3 regions of the Halobacillus sp. ABR2_026 genome follow, and region 3 is predicted to be linked to each of the others. Evidence: riboswitches for the same ligand, from Rfam matches in the RefSeq annotation. Region 3 holds a riboswitch; each other region holds the start of a gene.
What was found. A riboswitch is a leader RNA that binds a small molecule or an ion and turns the genes downstream of it on or off. The one in region 3 is predicted to bind cobalamin.

Region 1 (6,916 bases), 220 kb from region 3:
GAACCCAGTTCTGGGTAAGAGCTGCTTTCCCTGTCCAGTTTCGCACTTTCCCCTGAACTCCTTGCAGATCTATGATTTTCAGCATGCGGGATGTCTCTTTCAATACATCCAACCCGTTAGGCGCCCGTTCGTCATGATAACTCTCCAAAAAAGACTCTTCTGCGTATCCTTTAAGGACGGCATCGAGTTTCCAGACGATGTTTGAGGCATCCTGTAAACCCAGATTCATCCCCTGTCCACCGATCGGATTATGGATATGAGCCGCATCCCCGACAAAAAACACAGGACCTCTTCTGTAGTTGGGGACCTGCCGATGAGCCGTGCCGAAATAAGACAGCCATTTAGGATTTTTCACTTGATAGGAATCTGTCAAAATAGTGTCCAAGCTTTCCTGCAGATCTTCCATAGTCAGTTCATCCTGATGAGGCTGGCCCTGCTTGGCACGGTCCATGCCTACAACCCGGTAACTGCCGTCTTTATAAGGAAAGAATGCGACCGCCCCGCGGTCATTTAAGTGCATGTTAATATAAAGTTCTTTTAAGGAAGGAACATCGACGTCCCCAAGGAAAAACGTATACCCCTCGTCCTCTCCATCAAAAGGGACATTCAAATCTCTCCGAACCTTACTGTGAGCGCCATCACAGGCTAGAAGATATTTCGCAAAATACCTCTTCAGTCCCCCGTCATGCTTGGCTGTAACATATACCCCTCCTCTCGCCTCCATCACTTCTACGACTTCATGTTCCCTGCTCACGCCGCCTCCTGAGGATATAAGGTTTTCTTCAAGAATCTGTTCCGTTTCACTCTGAGGAATGATCAATAAATAGGGATATTGACTTTCAATATGATAAAGGTCGACGACAGAAGGATTTTCACCACCCAGGTGAAGCTTGGATCCGGGACCAGGGTAACCCTTTTTTAAAAATTCTTCGTGAATCCCCAGCAGCTCGAACATTTCGAGCGTCCGCGCCTGAATCCCCAGTGCCTTTGATAATTCGGAAGGACCGGAACGCTTCTCTAAGCAGATAAAGTCCATGTCCCTTTTTTTCAACTCATTAGCAGCCATCAAGCCGGCGGGACCTGCCCCTATGATCAATACATCTGTTTCGATTACGGACGTCATGACACACACTCCTTTTGATCAATGTTCAGGAAGTGAATCTCCTGGACCGATATACCCTAATTACCTTTTACCCTTCTCCCTCCTCTTCAACCATCGTGTACCACATCCGCCCTCTCCCTCTTTACAAACGAAACCGGCAAAAAAAGCAGCCTGCTGATCAGCAGGCTGCTTGTTCTCACGTTTTAGTTTTACAAAGACCCGACGGCATCTTTCACCGATGATGATCCACCGACAACTTGGAATTCCTTCCCGATCGTAGAATCATCCTGCAAGGTAGCTAAAATCACGCGCGCGACATCTTCCCGTGAGATCTCGCCTCTCTCCACAGTCTCCGCTGCTTCGACTTGTCCGGTTCCACCGTCGTTTGTCAGCAATCCTGGATGAATGATTGTATAGTTCAAGTCCGTTCTCCGCAGCCAGTCATCTGCGTAATGTTTTGCAGCGACGTACGGAGCGAAGGAAGAAGGGGCTCCCTGAATGGCTTCACGAGTCGTATCAAATGAACTGATCATGACGTAACGGTGCACGCCTTTCTGCTTCGCAGCCTCAATCGTTTTCACGGCTGCATCCAAATCGATCAACATCGTCTTATCAGGACCCGTATTCGGTCCGGAACCTGCTGTGAAAACTACGGCATCCACTCCGTCAAAAGCTGCCGCGATCTTTTCGGGGTCATCCTCGAGATCGACCACCGCTGTATCGGCTCCGAGATCTTTGAAGTAGGAAGCCTGCTCTTCCTTACGAATCATCGCCTTCGCTTCCATACCATCCGCCTCTTGAATGAACTTGACGAGGTGTTTACCTACTTGACCATTGGCACCGACAACGAGCACTTTCATGTGATTCATCCTTTCTCTATCCATTCCATTGATTCATTTTATGTTCTACCCTAAATGTTACCCTAATCCACTAAAACAAAACCGACGGATCGGTTGATCGAAAGCAGTACAATCTCTTAAGAAGACCTCTCCAGATTTTTGAACCCTTTCCTCCCGGTCACCCGTATATGTAGGAAAAGGAGGAGTTCACATGTTCAAAAAGTTACTAGCAAGTGTAGGTGTGGGCGCTGCGAAAGTCGATACCCAATTGGAAAAGGACCAATTCATTCCGGGAGAGACCGTCCATGGCAAGGTGGTCATTCAAGGGGGAGAGGTTGATCAATCCATCGACTCTATCCATATCTTCCTAATGACAGAAGCCATCCGTGAAGTGGATGATAAGAAAGTGAGAGAAAAAGTGGCCCTTCAGAAATACCCGATCGCCCAACAGGAGACGATCAGCGAAGGAGAAACCAAAGAGATTCCTTTCTCCATCCAGCTTCCTTATAACATCCCAGCCTCTCACGGAAGACTTCCGATTTGGTTTGAGACAGGTCTCGATATCCCAATGGCTCTTGATCCTGAGGATCGCGACCCAGTCAAAATCGCGCCGCACCCTTACATCCACACCGTATTAGAAGCTTTGGAAAGCCATCTTCACTTTCATTTACGCAAAGTGGAAATGGAGTACTCCAAGCATTATGGTTATGTTCAGGAATTCGAATTCACGCCAGGTGGAGATTACCGGTCATACTTAGATGAACTGGAAGCGGTCTTCTTCTTACGTGAAGGCTCCCTTGATCTTATGCTTGAAGTCGACCGTCGCGCGCGCGGGCTCGGTGGGTTGTTCGCAGAAGCATTAGAAATGGACGAAAGCCGAGCGCAAATCACTTTCAGTGACCAGGAATTGAACGGTCCATTAGAAAATGTCGCCCAAAAGCTTCAGCACACCATCGACCAATATAAAAAATAAGGCTCTATTAAAGTTCAGTGTTGATATTTGCATCAACGGATCGAAGTGACCATGAATGATAGGGTGGTAAAAGAGAATTTATTTCCAAGTGTCGCAACCTTTAGATGATCTACTTTCATGATCCAACCATTGAATCTTGTTGGATTATAATTTCGAAACTGAGTCTTTAGCTAAAGGGAGGATTGTTGAAGGCTACGTTTCGAGATGTTTTTTGAGTGGATGGGGCTGCGCGGAATAGCTCGCTTTCCGCGGGAGCGCGGTGAGCCTCCTCAGGCTAACGCCTTGCGGGGTCTCACCCTGCACTTTTTTCCTCGTAGATATCCGGTTTCTGCGCCTAGCGGCTAGTGAGACTTCCCTCACTTCTGTACGATAAGTCAACATCGAATCTCTTCGTTCTTCGTGTTTCCTTTATCTCCTCCAGCTCAGTCCAGTCCATACGCCGCCGAACGAGGCGCCTGCACACTTAAGATAGGAGTCTCGCCATTCCCCTCCGCCCCTTTGCCATGGCAGATTCTCTAAATCACTACTGGAACAATCAGCTTGAATGACTGAGGAAAGTAGATCATATAACCTCTCCACAGCAGGCATTCAGAATTTATAAGCTTGATACAGAGCACTTTATGCCTGCCTTAAAATGGGGAAGAGGGAACAATTTCTCTAGGTATAGGGGTCGTTTCTCTTTACTATGAAAGGGGTGGTTGGGAAGCTGCGAGACTCCCGCGGGAATGGATGGGCTGGCGAGACCCCACAGGACGAAGTCCGAGGAGGCTTGCCGCCATCCCCGCAGGAAAGCGAGTGGCTTCCCAGCCGCCCCTAACGCTCAACCAGGCAATGAACCCCCAGAACATCTCGAAGCTGAGTCTTCAAGAAAAGGGAGCTTTCGTTGAATAAGCCAAATATAAAAAAAGAGTCCTCTCCATGTTTGGAGAGGACTCTTTTTTCAATCCCTTAGGAAGAATTCTGTTCTTCCCTGTATGTCTTAGTCCAAAGGATGAGAACTGTGAAAAAAAACCCGCCGAAGATAAACCCAATTCTCAATAAAAGATCAGAGGTGATTACAAAAGCAGAAAACAAGAAAGAAAACCAGATCATAATCAACATCGACACTTTGGCACGTACAGGAATTCCGCGTCCTGCTTTGTAATTTTTAATATAAGAACCGAACCACTTGTTCGTCATCAGCCAGTTGTATAACCGATCCGAGCTTCGGACGTAACAAGCGCCTGTCAAGAGTAGAAAAGGAGTGGTAGGAACAAGAGGGAGGACAATTCCCAGGATTCCGAGCACAAGCGATATACTACCAACGATAATCAAAATTATTTTAACGATTTGCTTCATAGTGGACTCCTCAATGCATCGTTACTACTACAACCACCATACACTAGGCGGTCTTCCTTTTTTCAGCTTACTTTAGATTCCTCCCCCGCTTCAACTGATTCTAATGAAATTTCACGAAAAGGTCACTTTCCTAATAGAAGGAAGAGGAAGCTCCGCGGATGAAAGATTGTTTATTTTCAAAATTTTTGTTATATTGAAGAAGTTAAAACTGAATATGCGTCAGAATCAGGTGCAGATGAACACTTTTTTGTTCACCTGCTTAAAAGGGAAATCGGTAAAAAGCCGATGCTGTCCCGCAACTGTATTTGGGAGCGAACTGGAAGACCACTGTTCTCGTCAGGAACGAGAATGGGAAGGATCCAGGAAGCGATGATCTTAAGCCAGGAGACCTGCCTGATTCAGCCAACATCATTCCCTACGAGGATAGGAGGTGTTAAGTGCGAGTGGTAAGAGTATGGACAGGTGCATTCGTATGCCAGATCCGTGCTCCATCTCTGTAACGATCAACTCAACTTAACAACTTCTTTTGGAAGTTGTTTTTTTCATGCACTTAATTCGAATAAACCAGAGGTGCTTCATATGTCCTTTACCGAAAATTACGTCAATGAGCTTAAGTCCTATATTATGATACACCTGCATTCTTCTGATCCCTGTCCTCTTGAAGCGTCTTATGAGCGCTTGAAGTCTGAGGCCGTGCAGCATAAAGAGAGTTTGGATCACCTGGAGGAAGCTTATCTGCTTGTCCGGGAGGAGATTTCAGGAAAGTAGCGTGCGAATCTCGCGCGACTATTTTTGTAAGCGTTTACTCTATAAGCGATAAGGAGGAGTCATATGCAAGATCAGACCAGCTACAAACCCGGTTTAGAAGGAATCATTGCTTCAGAGACCCACCTTTCTTTTTTGGATGTAGAGGCGGAGGAAATCGTTCTCCGTGGATATGAACTAATCGAGCTTGCAGAACAGAAACAGTATTTAGATTTCATTCACCTTTTATTACAAGGAACGCTTCCGAATGGAGATCAGCGAGAGATCATTGAGCAGGATTTAAAGAAAGACTACCAGCTTCCAGAAGGCTTCTTCTCCCTATTCCATCAGCTTCCAAAGGAAACCCACCCGATGGATGCCTTAAGGACTGGAATATCCGCTCTTGCCGGGCATGAAAAACATTTGAACGAACGTCACGAAAGAGCCATCTCTCACATTGCGATCAAACTGTTAGCGAAAATCCCGAACATTGTTGCCAACAGTTATCATATCCTTCACGATCACCCAGTCATTGAACCAAAACAGGATCTTTCCTACAGTGCAAACTTTTTATACATGATGACCGGAAAAGAACCGACACCCGCTGAAGCCAGGTATTTCGATCAATCGCTGATGGTTTACAGTGAACATGAAATGCCGAACTCGACATTCACTGCGCGGGTAATCGCCTCTACCAACGCAGACATTTACGGCGCCCTGACTGGCGCTGTCGCCTCTTTAAAAGGCAACCTTCACGGTGGTGCAAATGAGGCGGTTATGCATATGCTTCTCGATGCAAAAACAACGGACGGGTTCCAACATCTTCTCTATGAGAAACTGCAGAACAAAGAAAAAATCATGGGATTTGGACACCGCGTCTATATGGAGAAGATGGATCCTAGAGCTGCATTAATGAAGCAAGCGCTTCAGGAACTTGCCCGAGACAAAAAACGTGAAGATTTGTACGCCATGTGTGAAGCAGGAGAACAGCTCATGAAAGAAGAAAAGGGATTGTATCCGAACCTTGATTATTATGCAGCGCCTGTCTATTACCTGCTGGGTATACCGATCGATCTTTACACCCCCATCTTTTTCTCTGCACGCACCCTCGGGTTGTGTGCTCATATCTCAGAACAGTATGCAAACAACAAGTTATTCCGGCCAAGAGTCCTTTACAGGGGGCCGAGGGGATTGCATCCTTAACAGCCAAGGACCGGGGTCTGCCCCGGTCGGTGGTTCATTACTTCTTACATAAAAACAGGAAAGGTGGAAAAGAACATGACAAACGTTAAAGTCGACAAAACACAAGGAACGGACGAGTTGTTGGAACACATTTCTCATTATGCCGTACACGGGGAGATCACCAGTGCAGAAGCGTTGGAAACGGCGCAGTATGTCTTAATGGATACATTAGGCTGCGGCTTCTTAGCCCTCAGATATCCAGAGTGTACAAAACATTTAGGACCGATTGTACCTGGCACTGTTGTTCCTAACGGATCACGTGTTCCCGGGACATCTTACGAGCTGGACCCTGTACATGCAGCATTTAATATTGGATGTATGATTCGCTGGCTGGATTATAACGATACATGGCTTGCTGCCGAATGGGGGCATCCATCCGATAACTTGGGCGGCATCTCTCGCTGCGGCCGATTTCATCAGCAGAAAACAGGTGGCTGATGGAGGAAAGCCTATGCAAATGGAAACCGTCCTTGAATACATCGTCAAAGCCCACGAAATTCAAGGTGTACTGGCGTTGGATAACAGTCTGAACCGTGAAGGACTCGACCATGTGCTCTATGTAAAAATCGCAACGACGGCAGTGGTGACGGCTATGCTTGGTGGAAATACAGAAGACGTTGAGAATGCTCTATCCCAGGCGTGGATCGATAATTCGAGTCTCCGCACCTACCGACATGC
Region 2 (6,916 bases), 1.8 Mb from region 3:
CGAAAAACCCGGCGTTTGTATTTAACGTTTACCCACCTGGAGAAGACACAGCTGAAACGAGTTTCCTAGGGATTGGAGCGAATATAGATGCCGGGGATTCGAATCAGTACAAAATAGGCCTGACAGGTTTTGACACCCGGGACGTGACGGGTCTCACGGTCAAGAAGGATCACACCTTGTGGATCATATCGCTCGGTGGAGCTATCTTCATGATTGGTGTCATTCAGGGAATGTACTGGAACCACCGCAGAATCTGGCTGCAGCCAAGACCGGATGGAGCCTGGATTGCCGGACACACCAATAAAAACTGGTATGCCTTGAGAATGGATATTGAAAAATCCATTGAAGGCACTCATATCGATGCCCCTCAGGATCAGTATGAAATGAAATCATAGAGTCAGGAGGATGAAGGATGGATTGGACAGCCATTAGTGGCAATCTGCTCTACATTGCTTTTTTTACTTATTTAATTGCAACCTTCTTTTTCGGAGGAACCATTCGTGATAAGAAGAAGGGAAAGAGCCGTTTGGCAGGGAATATCGGAATTACGATCACAATCGTAGGGTTCCTTACACAAGTCGGTTATTTTATTACAAGATGGTTTGCCAGCGGTCATGCACCGATAAGTAATTTATTTGAATACACGACATTTTTCGGGATGATGCTGGTCTTTGCATTCATTGTTCTTTACTTTATTTACAGGGTTGATCTGTTGGGATTGTTCGCTTTGCCGATCGCTTTGCTGCTGATCGCTTTCGCCAGCATGTTCCCGACTGAAATATCCCCTCTTGTTCCATCGCTGCAGTCTCATTGGCTCTACATCCATGTAACGACTGCATCCCTTGGACAAGGGATATTATCTGTCAGTTTTGTGGCAGGTTTGATTTTCCTGATCAGTCAAGTGGATCAAAGCCGTCGTTCCAAACATACCATTTGGCTTGAGTTTGTCATCTATATCATCGCAGCTACTTTAGCGTTCATCATCGTTTCTTCAACGTTCAGCGCTATGAATTATGAGGCGACATTTGATGCACCAGTGGAAGGACAACAAGCGGAGATCACGTACGAAATGCCGGCCATTGCAGGTCCGTATGATGGTGTGATGATGAATGAAGAAGCGATGGCCCCTCTTTTTGAGGCACCAGAATGGATGCGTGGACAGGATGCCGCGAAGAAATTCAATACATTCTTATGGGCTCTGTTAGGTGGAGCAGTTCTTTATGGTGGAACGCGGTTGATCTTAAGAAAAAGGGTCGCGGCTGCTTTGCAACCGCTCCTTAATAAAAAGGTGAATCCTGAACTTGTCGATGAAGTTTCCTACCGTGCGGTTGCCATCGGATTCCCTGTGTTTACGCTTGGAGCCCTTATTTTCGCTATGATTTGGGCACAGCAGGCGTGGGATAGATTCTGGGGTTGGGACCCGAAAGAAGTATGGGCTTTGATTACCTTTTTCTTTTATGCTGCTTATCTTCACCTGCGCCTTTCCAGAGGATGGCAGGGGTTGAAGTCCGCCTGGCTGGCGGTTGGTGGCTTCGGAATCATCATGTTCAACTTGATCGCTGTCAACTTGATCATTTCAGGTTTACACTCTTATGCATAAGACACAACAGGCAGGCGGGACTCATGACTCGGCCTGCCCTTTGTTTAGAAATCAATTGAAAGCGTTCAATTTTTATTGATATGGAGGGTTTTATATGGATCAAGAAGCAAAGGTGCTCGTAGTGGATGATGAAGAACGAATCCGCAGGCTTATCCGCATGTATTTAGAGAGAGAAGATTACGTTATCGACGAGGCGGAAGATGGCGAAGAAGCTTTAGATAAAGCGATTCAGAACGATTATGATGTGATCCTGCTTGATTTAATGCTGCCGGGTAAAGACGGGATTGAGGTATGCAAGGAACTTCGTGAGAAGAAAGCCACCCCTGTCATCATGCTGACGGCAAAAGGGGAGGAAGCGAATCGTGTACAAGGGTTCGAAGTCGGAACCGATGACTATATCGTCAAACCTTTCAGTCCAAGAGAAGTGGTTCTGCGTGTGAAAGCGCTCCTGCGTCGCTCTTCATCTACAAAGTTTCTGGAAACGGAAACCTCGGCTCGGAATGTCATCGTTTTCCCACATATGACCATCGACAACGATGCCCACCGTGTAACAGCGGATGGTAAAGAAGTGGCCTTGACACCGAAAGAATACGAACTTCTTCACTATATGGCACAATCCCCGGACAAAGTTTTCGACCGGGAACAGTTATTGAAAGAAGTATGGCAGTATGAATTCTTCGGTGACCTCCGGACGGTGGATACCCATGTCAAACGTCTCCGTGAAAAGCTGAGTAAAGTATCAGCGGAAGCTGCAGGGATGATTGTTACGGTATGGGGCATCGGTTACAAGTTTGAGGTATCAGGTGACTGATGTTCTGGCGTAGTGTTGTTGGGAAATTATGGTTCACTATTCTGCTATTAGTCTGTTTTGTGCTGTTCATTTTGACGGTTCTCCTGTTGGAGTTCTTTCAAAATTATCATGTGCTGGAAGCGGAAAGGCACTTGCTCCAGACGGCAGACAGGATTTCGGATGTGGTGGACCGTTATGAAAAGGAAGAGGAGCTGCTGCTGTCGACGACAGCTCTCGTGAAAGACCCGGCCAGTCGAGCGGTCATCGTGAAAGGGGAAGGGGAGCCACTTGTATCAGAGAGTGATTCAGATGCGCTTCCGGTGCTCGACCAGTCTTGGTTTGAAAACGATCAAGATTTGGCGACGGTCGTTAGTGAAGGAGCCGATGTAAAAAAAGTCGCAGACTTAGGGGATGGGGAAACAGGGATCATGGTTGTCGGGACCCCATTAAACAATAAAGATGGAGCTGTTTATGTCTATCAATCCCTGGATACAATCGAAGAAACGTCTGAACAAACGACCAAGATCATATTCTTGGGAGCGGGTATTGCCATTGTATTGACGACGATCTTCGCTTTTTTCCTTTCCACTAGAATTACGGCTCCTCTGATAAAAATGAGAGAAGGAGCGCTTGAACTTGCTAAAGGGGAGTTCAATACGAAAATTCCGATTCGGACCCATGATGAAATCGGAGAGCTTGCCATGGCCTTCAACCGAATGGGCCGGGAGTTAAAATTCCACATCAATGCGTTAAATCAGGAAAAAGAACAACTATCCGGGATTTTGCGGTCGATGGCGGACGGTGTCATTACGTTTAACCGGAAAGGACATGTGCTGATTTCTAACCCTCCAGCGCAACAGTTCTTAGAGGCGTATATGTTCGATCAGAATGTTTCTCAGGATTCTGAAAACCAGGCATCGCTGCCCGAGCCGCTTCGGGAGTTGTTTGGAAAGGTCATCACAGATGAAGATGAATCGATGGTCGAGATGTCTCTCCAAGGAAGATCATGGGTTATCATCATGACCCCTTTATATGATAAAGAAAAAGTCCGCGGCGCTGTCGCTGTGTTGAGGGACATGACAGAAGAAAGACGGTTGAACAAATTGCGCAAGGATTTTATTGCCAACGTGTCACATGAACTTCGTACGCCTATTTCCATGCTTCAAGGATACAGTGAGGCGATTGTGGATGATATTGCGGAATCGAAGGAAGACAAAAACGAACTGGCCCAGATCATTCACGATGAATCTTTGAGAATCGGCCGGCTCGTTAATGAACTGTTGGATCTTGCCCGTATGGAAGCAGGGCATATCCAATTGAATGAAGAGTCTGTTGATGTGGAGGCGTTCTTGAATAGAATTGTCCGGAAATTCAGTGGTATCGCTAAAGAAAAAGAAGTGGAGCTTCATTTGGAGGTACTTGCGGAGTTTGGCAATCTAACCTTCGATCCTGACCGTATCGAACAGGTATTTACGAATCTGATTGATAATGCGATCCGTCATTCGGATCCTGGCAGTGAAGTACGTGTGATTCTTGAAAAAGATGATCATGACTGGGTCGCAAGTGTAAAAGATTCCGGCTTTGGCATCGCAGAAGAAGATCTTCCTTTTGTATTCGAACGTTTTTATAAAGCCGATAAATCCAGGAAACGGGAAAATAAAAATTACAAAAAAGGCACAGGTCTAGGCTTGGCGATTGCGAAAAATATCGTGGATGCCCACGAAGGAACGATCAGCGTTCATAGTAAATTGAGGGAAGGAACTACCTTTACATTCCGAATTCCATTCTCTCACAAATAATGTTGCTATATTCAAAAAATTGTTGTAATCTTATCTATGGAAACTTCATATGAAGAGGATTCAGGTGTCTGAAAAGACTTGATAGGGAATCTGGTGCAAAACCAGAACTGTCCTCGCAACTGTATGTGTAGACGAAAGGGAACATCCACTGTGTCTGTAGACATGGGAAGGATCCTGATTAGGATGACGCACAAGTCAGTAGACCTGCCTGATCCATTGTTTCAAAGCTTCGGGGATTGAGCGTTTGAGACAACCGATCGGTAGAACGTGGTTGATGCTTCTTATCCTTTCGATTGTCTTTAAGCCTGCCCTTTAGAGGGGCAGGCTTTTTTTCGTGATCGTCGTAAACCTTACTGAAGGAACCAACCGATTGTGGTCCTCAATCTCCTCTCCGCGAAGCCTGAAACACGAATAGTAAAGGAGAGGTTCTTATGAAAAAATGGTATTCCGTATTGGTGGCTTTGATTCTCTCAGCAGGTGTCCTTGTTGGGTGCGGATCTGAGGGAAGCAGTGAGTCAACGGCAACACAAGAAGAAGAAGTACAGGAAGTTACCGTAGATATGCAATTGTCTAAAAACAATGGGGAAGAAATAATTGCAGAAGATGAATTCACTGTCGAAGAAGGAACGACACTCATGGAAGTGATGGAAAACAATTATGAGGTCGAACAATCGGACGGATTCATCAACAGTATCGAAGGGATTGCCGGGGATCAGGAAGAGAAAATGGCATGGATGTACACCATTAACGGGGAAGAAGCGATGGTTGGTGCGAATGAATACGAAATTGAGGATGGAGACGAAATCGTTTTTGATTACAGTTCCTGGGAATAATCGAGATGAACACGTATAAACTTACGCTGATCGCGATGCTGGCATCACTCGCTGTTGCCGGAAGGATGGCGCTTGCTCATTTGCCGAATATCCAGCCGGTGACTGCTATCATCATCATTGCAGGCTTTTGGCTCGGCCCCGTTGCAGGAATTCTTATCGCCCTGCTCACTACGTTCGTTTCCAATGTTCTCTTGGGCATGGGGATTTGGACGATCTGGCAGATCATTGCATGGTCCATCATTGGTGTTTTTGCCGGGATTTTGGGAAAGTATTGGGCTAACATGCCGGTTTGGCTTTTATCCGTTTATGGGTTCTTCAGCGGGCTGCTGTTCGGCTTGATTCTTTCCTTGACGATGAGGGCTGTCGGACAACCGTTTTGGGCTTATTATCTGGCCGGACTGCCGATGGATATGAATCACGCCATCTCCAACACGGTGTTTATCCTTGTTCTTTCACCAGTACTCGGAAAACTATTCCAACGTTATGTTAAAAGGAACGCAATAATGAATGCATCTTAGCTGCCCATCCAGTGGGCAGTTTTTTTCTTTGGCGTTTTACTACATAGGAAATATTCAGGTGAAAGCGAAGGTAAGCGGATTCTTTTCTAAACGCGGTTCCTTTTTCTTTTTTTGCATATTAAGATAGAAGGTGTAACTTTTACTCTACATAAAACGACTACTATAATGACCCAGGAGGTACACCCATTGCGAACGTTCTTTGATGAACTATACGACAATTACCATCATGACCTTTTTCAATTCCTCATCTACATGGTCAAGGACCGCGGTCTTGCTGAAGATCTCGTCCAGGATGTGTATGTGAGAGTCATGAAATCATATGATTCATTCCATGGAAATAGCTCAGAGAAGACATGGCTGTTTTCTATAGCGAGACACGTGGCCATCGATTATTTCCGCAAACAGAAAAGAAAGAGAAACCGGATCATGGAATTCTTCGATTGGACAGAAAAGGGCGAACAACTTAAAGATCAAAACCAAATGCCGGAAGAGATTGCTGTCCAGAATGATGAAATCCGTGCCGTCTATAAAGCCCTGGACCAATGCACGGTGGATCAGCGCAGTGTGTTGATTTTCCGGTTCATCCAGGGAATGTCGATCAAAGAAACAGCAGAAATTCTTAGTTGGAGTGAGAGTAAAGTGAAAACGACCCAACACAGGGCCATGAAAGCCTTGAAAACGATTCTGGAAGAGATGGAAGAAGGGAGGGGACACCATGAAGAAGCCTAATGAAGAAGACATCCAAAAACGGTTGGAGAAACTGCCTGCAATGGAAGACCGTCAGTCTAAAGAACAGCTCTATCAAAGGGTCTCAGCACGTATTCAACCTTCGAAAAAGAAAGTGGCTCCTTGGTTGTTTCCCGGAATGGCTACTATTGCCGTGCTGCTTGTTCTCGCTGTATTCATCCCGGTCTTTTTTACGAACAATGGATGGATGTCGACGACCGAAGAGTCAGCGGACAGTACCCAGGAAGAAATGGCGGAATCTTCAGCGTCATCTGAAGAAAGTGACCCATCATCTGAATCGTCAACGGCTGACGATGGAGAAGAATCGAAGGAGATCGATCAGGCCGAATCAACGACTGAAGAAGAGCCACCTTCTTTAGAATCTGGAACGGAAAAGGATACAGATGAATCCGGGGCAGAACCTGCTGAACTTAAAGAGGATCAGGGAACGGATCTGGACTCGTATGTTGTTGCGGAAACGTTAGATCATCACACGACGCTCAGTTATCCGGGGAAGAATGCAGAAGTCGTCATTCCCACTTATCAACGTGATGATGAGACCCAAACTTTTGATCCTGCAACGTATGGTTTGACGGAAAGATTGGTTGAAGAACTCGAGTATGAAGTTGATGAGAATGAACGAACAGCGG
Region 3 (6,916 bases):
AAGAGTTAGTAATTAAAATTAACTATAAAGTAAAAATTCAGAAAAATCAATACAATTTTTGAGGTTATGTTAGGAAAGGTGACATAAAAGCGCTTTCCATATAAAAGAAGACCAGGTCATCCATATTTTGGATGACCTGGTCAGGTATAAAATGGAAAGTGTATTTATAGTTCGTCGAAGCCGTTGGTTTCGGATACTTTTGTGTATTGGCGGGATTTTTGTTCAAAGAAATCTGACTTTCCTTCATCGACTTCTTGATACGCCCGGATCCATTTCAGTGGGTTTTCCGTGTAGGAAGGGAAGGGCTTTTCTGCCCCTAGCAATCGGCATCGCTTGTTGGCGATATAACAGATGTAGTCTTCCAAATCCTGAATCGGAATACCTGGGAATTGGTTGCCGATCAAATGGCGCGCCCATTTGATTTCCAACTCCGCAGCCTGTTTGAATGTATCGGTTACGAATGTGCGGTAGTATTGGGCGTCCAGGTCAGGGTTTTCATTGAGAGTTTCGTTAAATATATGTCCGAATAGACTGACGTGGATTTGCTCATCCCGGTTAATGTAGTTGATCATGGTACTTGTGGATACCATCTTTTGATTTCTTGCCAGGTTGTAGAAAAAGGCAAATCCCGCGTAGAAAAAGAGACCTTCAAGTACAACATCGTAAACGATCGATTTCAGAAAGCTGTCTACAGAAGGGTGATCGTCGAATGCCTGATACCCATCTGTAATGAAGGTATTACGTTCTTTGAGTACTTCATCATGCTTCCAGTAATCGAAAATTCTCTCCTGCTCTCCTTGATCGACAAGGGTTGATAACACGTAAGAATAGGATTGGTTGTGTACAACCTCCTGGAAAGCAAGCACCTGCATTAAGGCAGACAAGCTTGAATCTGTCAGGTAATCAGAGACTTTACCGGAATAATCCGTTTGGATAGAATCCAAAAAGGCGAGCAGTCCGATGATTTTTTTGAATGCTGTCTGTTCTTGATCTGATAACTCCGGCCATTGTTTCAGATCATTGCTCATATTAATTTCATTCGGAATCCAGAAATTTGCCAGCATCGTCTTATACATTGGATAAGCCCATGAGTATCGGGTATTATCCCAGTTCAGGATGTTTGAACTTCTTCCATTGATCACACCTGTGGAGGCATTTGGAGCTTTGTAATCTACCAGCTTTCTTTTTTGTATGGATGCAGTCATAATGAACTTCCTCCTTTATTAAGATGAGCATACTTCACAATCGTCAAACTCTCCCTGGCTTGAGGTCGATCGCGTATAGTAGGTGGTTTTGAGACCACACTTCCACGCAGACAAGTGGAGATCCAACAGTTCTTTTGCTTGAATATTGTTCCTCACATAGAGATTGAATGAGACGGATTGGTCGATAAATCTCTGCCGGATACTGTTCTGCCGAATGCTTGCTTTCTGATCGACGTCATATGCTGATGGATAGTATGCATACGTTTCATGAGTGAGGTCCGGTGCCGTCACAGGAATTTTATAATCTTTCTTTTCTTCAGAATAGAACTTCTTGAATATTGGATCGATGCTGGCGGTGCTCCCAGCAATGAGTGATGTACTGGAATTGGGCGCAACAGCCATCAAGTATCCGTTTCTCATGCCGTTTTCAGCTACCTTGGTTTGGAGCGCTTTCCAGTTCCAAGTGCCGTGTTGGTCAAACGTTCGTTTAAGAAAATAATCTCCTGTCTGCCAATCGGATCCTTCGAATAATGGATAGCTTCCTTTCTCTGCAGCAAGTTCGGAGCTTGCTTCAATCGCATAATAGGAAACAGCCTCGTAAACTTCTTTTGTGTAGTCGAGCGCGGCTTCTGATTCCCAATCGATTTTCTTCCTCGCAAGTAAGTGCGCCCACCCGAATGTTCCGAGTCCTACCCCCCGGTAAGATTGATTGGTCATTTGGGCTTGAAGAACTGGAATCGTATTGCGGTCGATGACATTATCCAGCATGCGGACTTGAATCGAAGTCAGACGTTTCAATACTCCGGCAGGGACGGCGCGCCCGAGGTTGATACTCGATAAATTGCAAACGACGAAATCACCGGGTGATTTCACGGTAATGATTTTTCCACCTTCTACATACTGCTCATCCTGGGTGGTCGCTTTCTGATTCTGTGCAATTTCTGTACACAGATTGCTGCAGTAAATCATTCCGGAGTGATTGTTCGGGTTCATGCGGTTGACTTCATCTCGATAAAACATATAGGGTGTGCCTGTTTCCAGTTGTCCGATCATGATCCGTTTCATAATATCAATCGCCGGTATTTTTTCTTTGGATAACTCAGGGTGTGCAATACACTCTGCATATTTTTCCCGGAAGGAGCCGTTCCCTTTCTTCTCATCAAAGTGATCTTCAAGAGAGTATCCCATAATTGTGCGGACTTCATGTGGGTCGAACAAATACCAATCTTCTCTTTTTTCAACGGCTTCCATGAAGAGGTCGGGGATGGACACCCCTGTAAAAAGATCATGAGTCCGCTGACGCTCGTCTCCATTGTTCAGCCGGCTGTCAAGAAACGGGAAAATATCTTTATGCCAGACATCCAAATAAACAGCTATTGCTCCCTGACGTTGCCCGAGCTGGTCCACACTGACAGCCGTGTTATTAAGTTGTTTCATCCAAGGGAGAATTCCAGAAGATACGCCTTTGAATCCACGAATGTCACTGCCGCGGCTTCGAATCTTCCCGAGATAGACTCCGATCCCTCCGCCGTGCTTGCTAAGGTTGGCTATATCGGTATTGCAGTCATATATGGACTGCAGGGAGTCGTCAATGGTGTCGATGAAGCAGGAACTCAATTGTCCATATCGTTTGCCGGCATTGGAAAGTGTCGGGGTTGCTACTGTCATATATAATTGGCTGAGCGCCCAATAGGCTTCTTTGATAAGAGGGAGTCGTTTGGATGTTTTTTCTTCCGCCATCAGCACCATCGCTATGATCATGAATCGTTCTTGAGGAAGCTCAAAAATTTCCTTCTTTTTGCTTTTGGCCAGGTAGCGGTCGCTCAGCGTCTTCAGTCCAATATAGGTAAATAAATGGTCACGCTCAGGGACAATCGTTTTTTCCAGTTCATCAATCTCCTCTTTGGAATAGTATGTAAGAAGCTTCGTGCTGTAAATGTTTTTCTCGATCAATGTTTGAATCATTTGATGGAATTGTTCATAAGGCCTTGTCGTTGAGCGGTTGACTGAAGCTTTTTTATATAAATCCTCCAAGTGGATCCGGCTTGCTACATATGTCCAATCAGGACTTGCTTCATCTATTTCCGCCAGGCACTCTAGAATGAATGCGTGAGTATCATTCTTGAATGCGGGTGCTTTATCGAGCAGCTTCTGTAGATCGAGATGTGGGAATTCGCTCGTCCACTGGTGGATTTTCTTCTCCCAGGCGTTGGTTTTGGTCATGGTTTCCATTTGGTTCACTCCTCTAGAAATATATAGGTGAAAGGTCATTGCGGATACAAAAAAATCCGCTCAATGATAAATTGAGCGGATGAAACCATGAAACGAAGAGAACCTGCGAGCATGTTCGTTCCATCGCTTCATCTTCTCAATCCCCGAAGAAGTTGAAACTGCAACGAACACGAAGACAGGTCTCCTGGCTGACACTCGATCTTACTCTGGTCCTTCCCGTGCAGGTACACAGTGGAATGTCCATTTCGCGAGTGTTTACAGTTGCGGGGGCAGCTCCGGATTTGAACCGGATTCCCTATTAAGCCTTGTGGCATCTTCTATTCGTAGATACTATATATAGTGTATTTGTGATTTTAAATTAGCTTATCTTGTGTTTCTATCATAACGCTGCAAAAGACAACTTGCAACTATTTATTATGGAAATACATCAAAAATAGGGGGCGGATGCTTTCAGTCTTCCGCTATAATGGGGGAGAGAAGTTTTTCGGAAAGGGATGATTTTATGGCCGAGACATTTAACTGGCATAAGGAAGCAGAGAAGCAATGGAATGATCGTGCGGAAATGTGGAACGCAAAAAGCCGTTCGATGTGGGAGGATGGGAGCAGAAGCACGATTCTTCCTTTTTTGAAAAAGCATGTGCCTAAAGGAAAGGTCGCGGATTTGGGATGTGGCGATGGATATGGCTCTTATCTGCTTTATAAACACGGTTATGACGTGACAGGGCTTGATTTGTCGCAGGATATGGTAACAAGAGCGAATCATCGTGTGAGTGATGAACGAATCCGGTTTCTTCAAGGAGACTTAACAGACCTGCCTTTTGAGGGCGGTTCCTTTGATGCGGCAATGGCAATCAATTCTTTGGAATGGATAGAAGTTCCGTATAAAGGACTTGAGGAGATGAAGCGGATCTTGAAGCCTGGCGGACGTTTATGTATCGGACTACTTGGACCAACGGCGATGCCGAGAGTAAACAGTTACCGTAGAGTTTATGGAGAAGAAGTTATTTGCAATACAATGATGCCTTGGGAGCTTAAGAAAATGGCAGAAGAAACCGGGTGGGCATGCATCGATGGAGAGGGTGTATACAAGCGCGGCGTAAAGGACCATCACATCACAGAGTTGGAGGAAGAATTAAAACAGTCCCTTACTTTCATGTGGATCTTCATCTTTGAAAAACAATAAAAAAGCCCCTCTTGTCGGGGGTTTTTTATTTGGGAATAAATGTATGACCTGGTGCACCAAAATATTCCAGATAATTCAAGGGGTGCTCTCTACGTTCTCGGTCCAGAGAAATTCTTTAAGGAGATGATCGACTTCTTCGAGTTCGTGCAGGCCGGAGTGGGTGGCCAAAGGGTTGTAAAGCCGTTTTTCTCTATATTGTCCAAAAGGAACAATTTCTTCTAATCCGCTGACACTTGAGGCATGGACGAGCCCATCCCAGTGCTCGGTTTCTGGTTCTTCCCCATTGACCACACCGGCGATGGCGAATACTTTCACATCATTTGGAAATTGGTCTTTCTTCTGTACCATCTGCTGTAAGGCTTCCGACTGTGGTTGGAGGTCAGTAGTGGCTGCTCCGTAATTGGAAGCGAAATACCCTTTCTTTTCAATTCCCCGGAATGGGCTCGCTATCACAGACAACCGCTCCACTCGAGGGACTGAATATTGATGGTCATTCAATAAGAAATTGACCGATGCCAATCCTCCCATGGAATGGCCGACGAGATTTACCTGTTGAATATTGTAGTCCGCTTTGAGGCGGCGCATGATCTCGGACAGCCAATGGGTTTGATTATGAATACTGGCGCGGTTGTTTTCAAACAGCACTTGAATAAAGGGGTTATGTGTTTCTGTGAAGTCACCACGAATCGTGACATGTCCCCGGCTTGAAACATAAATTGTCATATGTTGACGGCCCCATTGCAGGTTCTGCATGCGGTCGATCATCGTCTCAAAACTCCTCGGCCCTCCTTTGAAACCATGGACGAACAAAGTAGGGACAAGATCTTCACGAGGGACCGGCTCAGAACTCCCGGGTCTTGAATTTATCATAAAGAAAAGTAGTCCAATGAGCAGGGAACCGAATAGGATCGGTGCCCACTTTTTCCAATTCATAAAGGGTTCCTCCTGAAAAAAAGATCTATGAACAGTGTAAAGGGAATTGCGCGCTGCTTCTGGTATATTTATGAAAAAAGAATGACAATATGTCGAACATACCCATAGCATACCCGGATCGACCAGTGGGCATCGAAGGGTTTATCTCCCATATTTCAGGGAAAACTGAAATTGTAAAAAGATTGGATAACGGAAAGGAGCTTTCCATTGAATCAAGAAGAATTGAAGAAAAAGATCCACGAAGTCATGGAAAATCACAAAGTCGGTACCCTTGCCACCGTGAAAAACAATAAGCCGCATACACGTTATATGACCTTCTGGAATGATGAAGAATTCACGTTCTATACACCGACAAACAGAGAGACCCATAAAGCGGATGAAATTGAAGCGAATCCTCACGTTCATATTCTCCTTGGATATGAAGGAGACGGATATGGCGATACGTACTTAGAGGTAGAAGGTCAGGCGAAAATCCGGGAAGATCAAAAAATTAAAGATAAATTGTGGAATGACCATATGGATCGATGGTTTGACGGAAAAGATGATCCTGAATATGTCGTCCTTGAAATCTTACCAGAAAGTATCCGCTACATGAACCAAGGGGAGAAAACCCCGGAACAATTAGAGTTATAAATACGTCAATGGCCAGCTGAATATAGCTGGCCACTTTTTATTGAAGAGAACAAGGCTCATCTTCATATTCAATTTCAAGTGTAATGTGTTCCAGCGGGATAGGACGTAAAAGCTCTTTCACGTCTTCTTTCACCTTACATATTTCATCTTTATCTGCTTCCGCACGGACGACAATATGAGTGGAGAAAGCGTGGTTTTCTCCATCCATTGACCATAGGTGAGTGTGGTGGCTCGATTTGACCGCTGTCAATGTGTTTATTTTCTGAACGAGCTGTTCAAGGTCCACGCCTGCAGGTACTCCCTCTAGGAATAACCGCATCGTTTTCACAAGGTTTTTCACAACATTATACAAAATAAACAGGGTGATACCGATGGAAGCAATCGGATCGAGTATCGGTAGATCAAAAAATAAGAGCGCGATACTGACAATCAAAACCGCCACCCAGCCAAGGACATCTTCGAGCATATGCCATGTCATGACTTTCTGATTCATGGAATCTCCGCCCTTGAGACGGAAAACAGCAGCCCCGTTCACAAGGATGCCCAGGATGGATAAAGCAATCATTCCTGCGGCATTGGGCTGCTCAGGATTTAAGAGTCTTGGGACAGCCTCTGTCAAAATAAATACAGAACCGACGATCAAAACAACGCTGTTGATCAACGCTGCTAAAAGAGAAAAGCGCCGGTATCCAAAGGAAAAATCATCGGTATGGCCTTTATTTGAGAATTT

Region 1: linked by a shared signal. The riboswitch ahead of mmgD (citrate synthase) and the one ahead of ACXADE_RS01525 (ribonucleoside-diphosphate reductase subunit alpha) in region 3 are both predicted to bind cobalamin.
Region 2: linked by a shared signal. The riboswitch ahead of ACXADE_RS10660 (DUF4430 domain-containing protein) and the one ahead of ACXADE_RS01525 (ribonucleoside-diphosphate reductase subunit alpha) in region 3 are both predicted to bind cobalamin.

Annotation. Positions count from the first base shown of each region.
Region 1 covers NZ_JBSWTM010000001.1:497,593-504,508, reverse strand. Annotated here, with positions in the region: gene ACXADE_RS02705 (FAD-dependent monooxygenase) at 1-1,123, opposite strand, end outside; gene ACXADE_RS02700 (SDR family oxidoreductase) at 1,312-1,962, opposite strand; gene ACXADE_RS02695 (sporulation protein) at 2,153-2,914, shown strand; gene ACXADE_RS02690 (YbaN family protein) at 3,863-4,252, opposite strand; cobalamin riboswitch at 4,463-4,663, shown strand; gene mmgD (citrate synthase) at 5,084-6,199, shown strand; partial or broken gene ACXADE_RS02680 (bifunctional 2-methylcitrate dehydratase/aconitate hydratase) at 6,275-6,916, shown strand, end outside.
Region 2 covers NZ_JBSWTM010000001.1:2,058,419-2,065,334, reverse strand. Annotated here, with positions in the region: gene resB (cytochrome c biogenesis protein ResB) at 1-395, shown strand, start outside; gene ccsB (c-type cytochrome biogenesis protein CcsB) at 413-1,600, shown strand; gene ACXADE_RS10670 (response regulator transcription factor) at 1,695-2,411, shown strand; gene ACXADE_RS10665 (ATP-binding protein) at 2,411-4,189, shown strand; cobalamin riboswitch at 4,235-4,415, shown strand; gene ACXADE_RS10660 (DUF4430 domain-containing protein) at 4,621-5,022, shown strand; gene ACXADE_RS10655 (ECF transporter S component) at 5,028-5,540, shown strand; gene sigX (RNA polymerase sigma factor SigX) at 5,727-6,269, shown strand; gene ACXADE_RS10645 (hypothetical protein) at 6,256-6,916, shown strand, end outside.
Region 3 covers NZ_JBSWTM010000001.1:278,026-284,941, forward strand. Annotated here, with positions in the region: gene ACXADE_RS01520 (ribonucleotide-diphosphate reductase subunit beta) at 165-1,205, opposite strand; gene ACXADE_RS01525 (ribonucleoside-diphosphate reductase subunit alpha) at 1,224-3,437, opposite strand; cobalamin riboswitch at 3,595-3,769, opposite strand; gene ACXADE_RS01530 (class I SAM-dependent methyltransferase) at 3,940-4,620, shown strand; gene ACXADE_RS01535 (alpha/beta hydrolase) at 4,696-5,553, opposite strand; gene ACXADE_RS01540 (pyridoxamine 5'-phosphate oxidase family protein) at 5,761-6,186, shown strand; gene ACXADE_RS01545 (cation diffusion facilitator family transporter) at 6,224-6,916, opposite strand, start outside.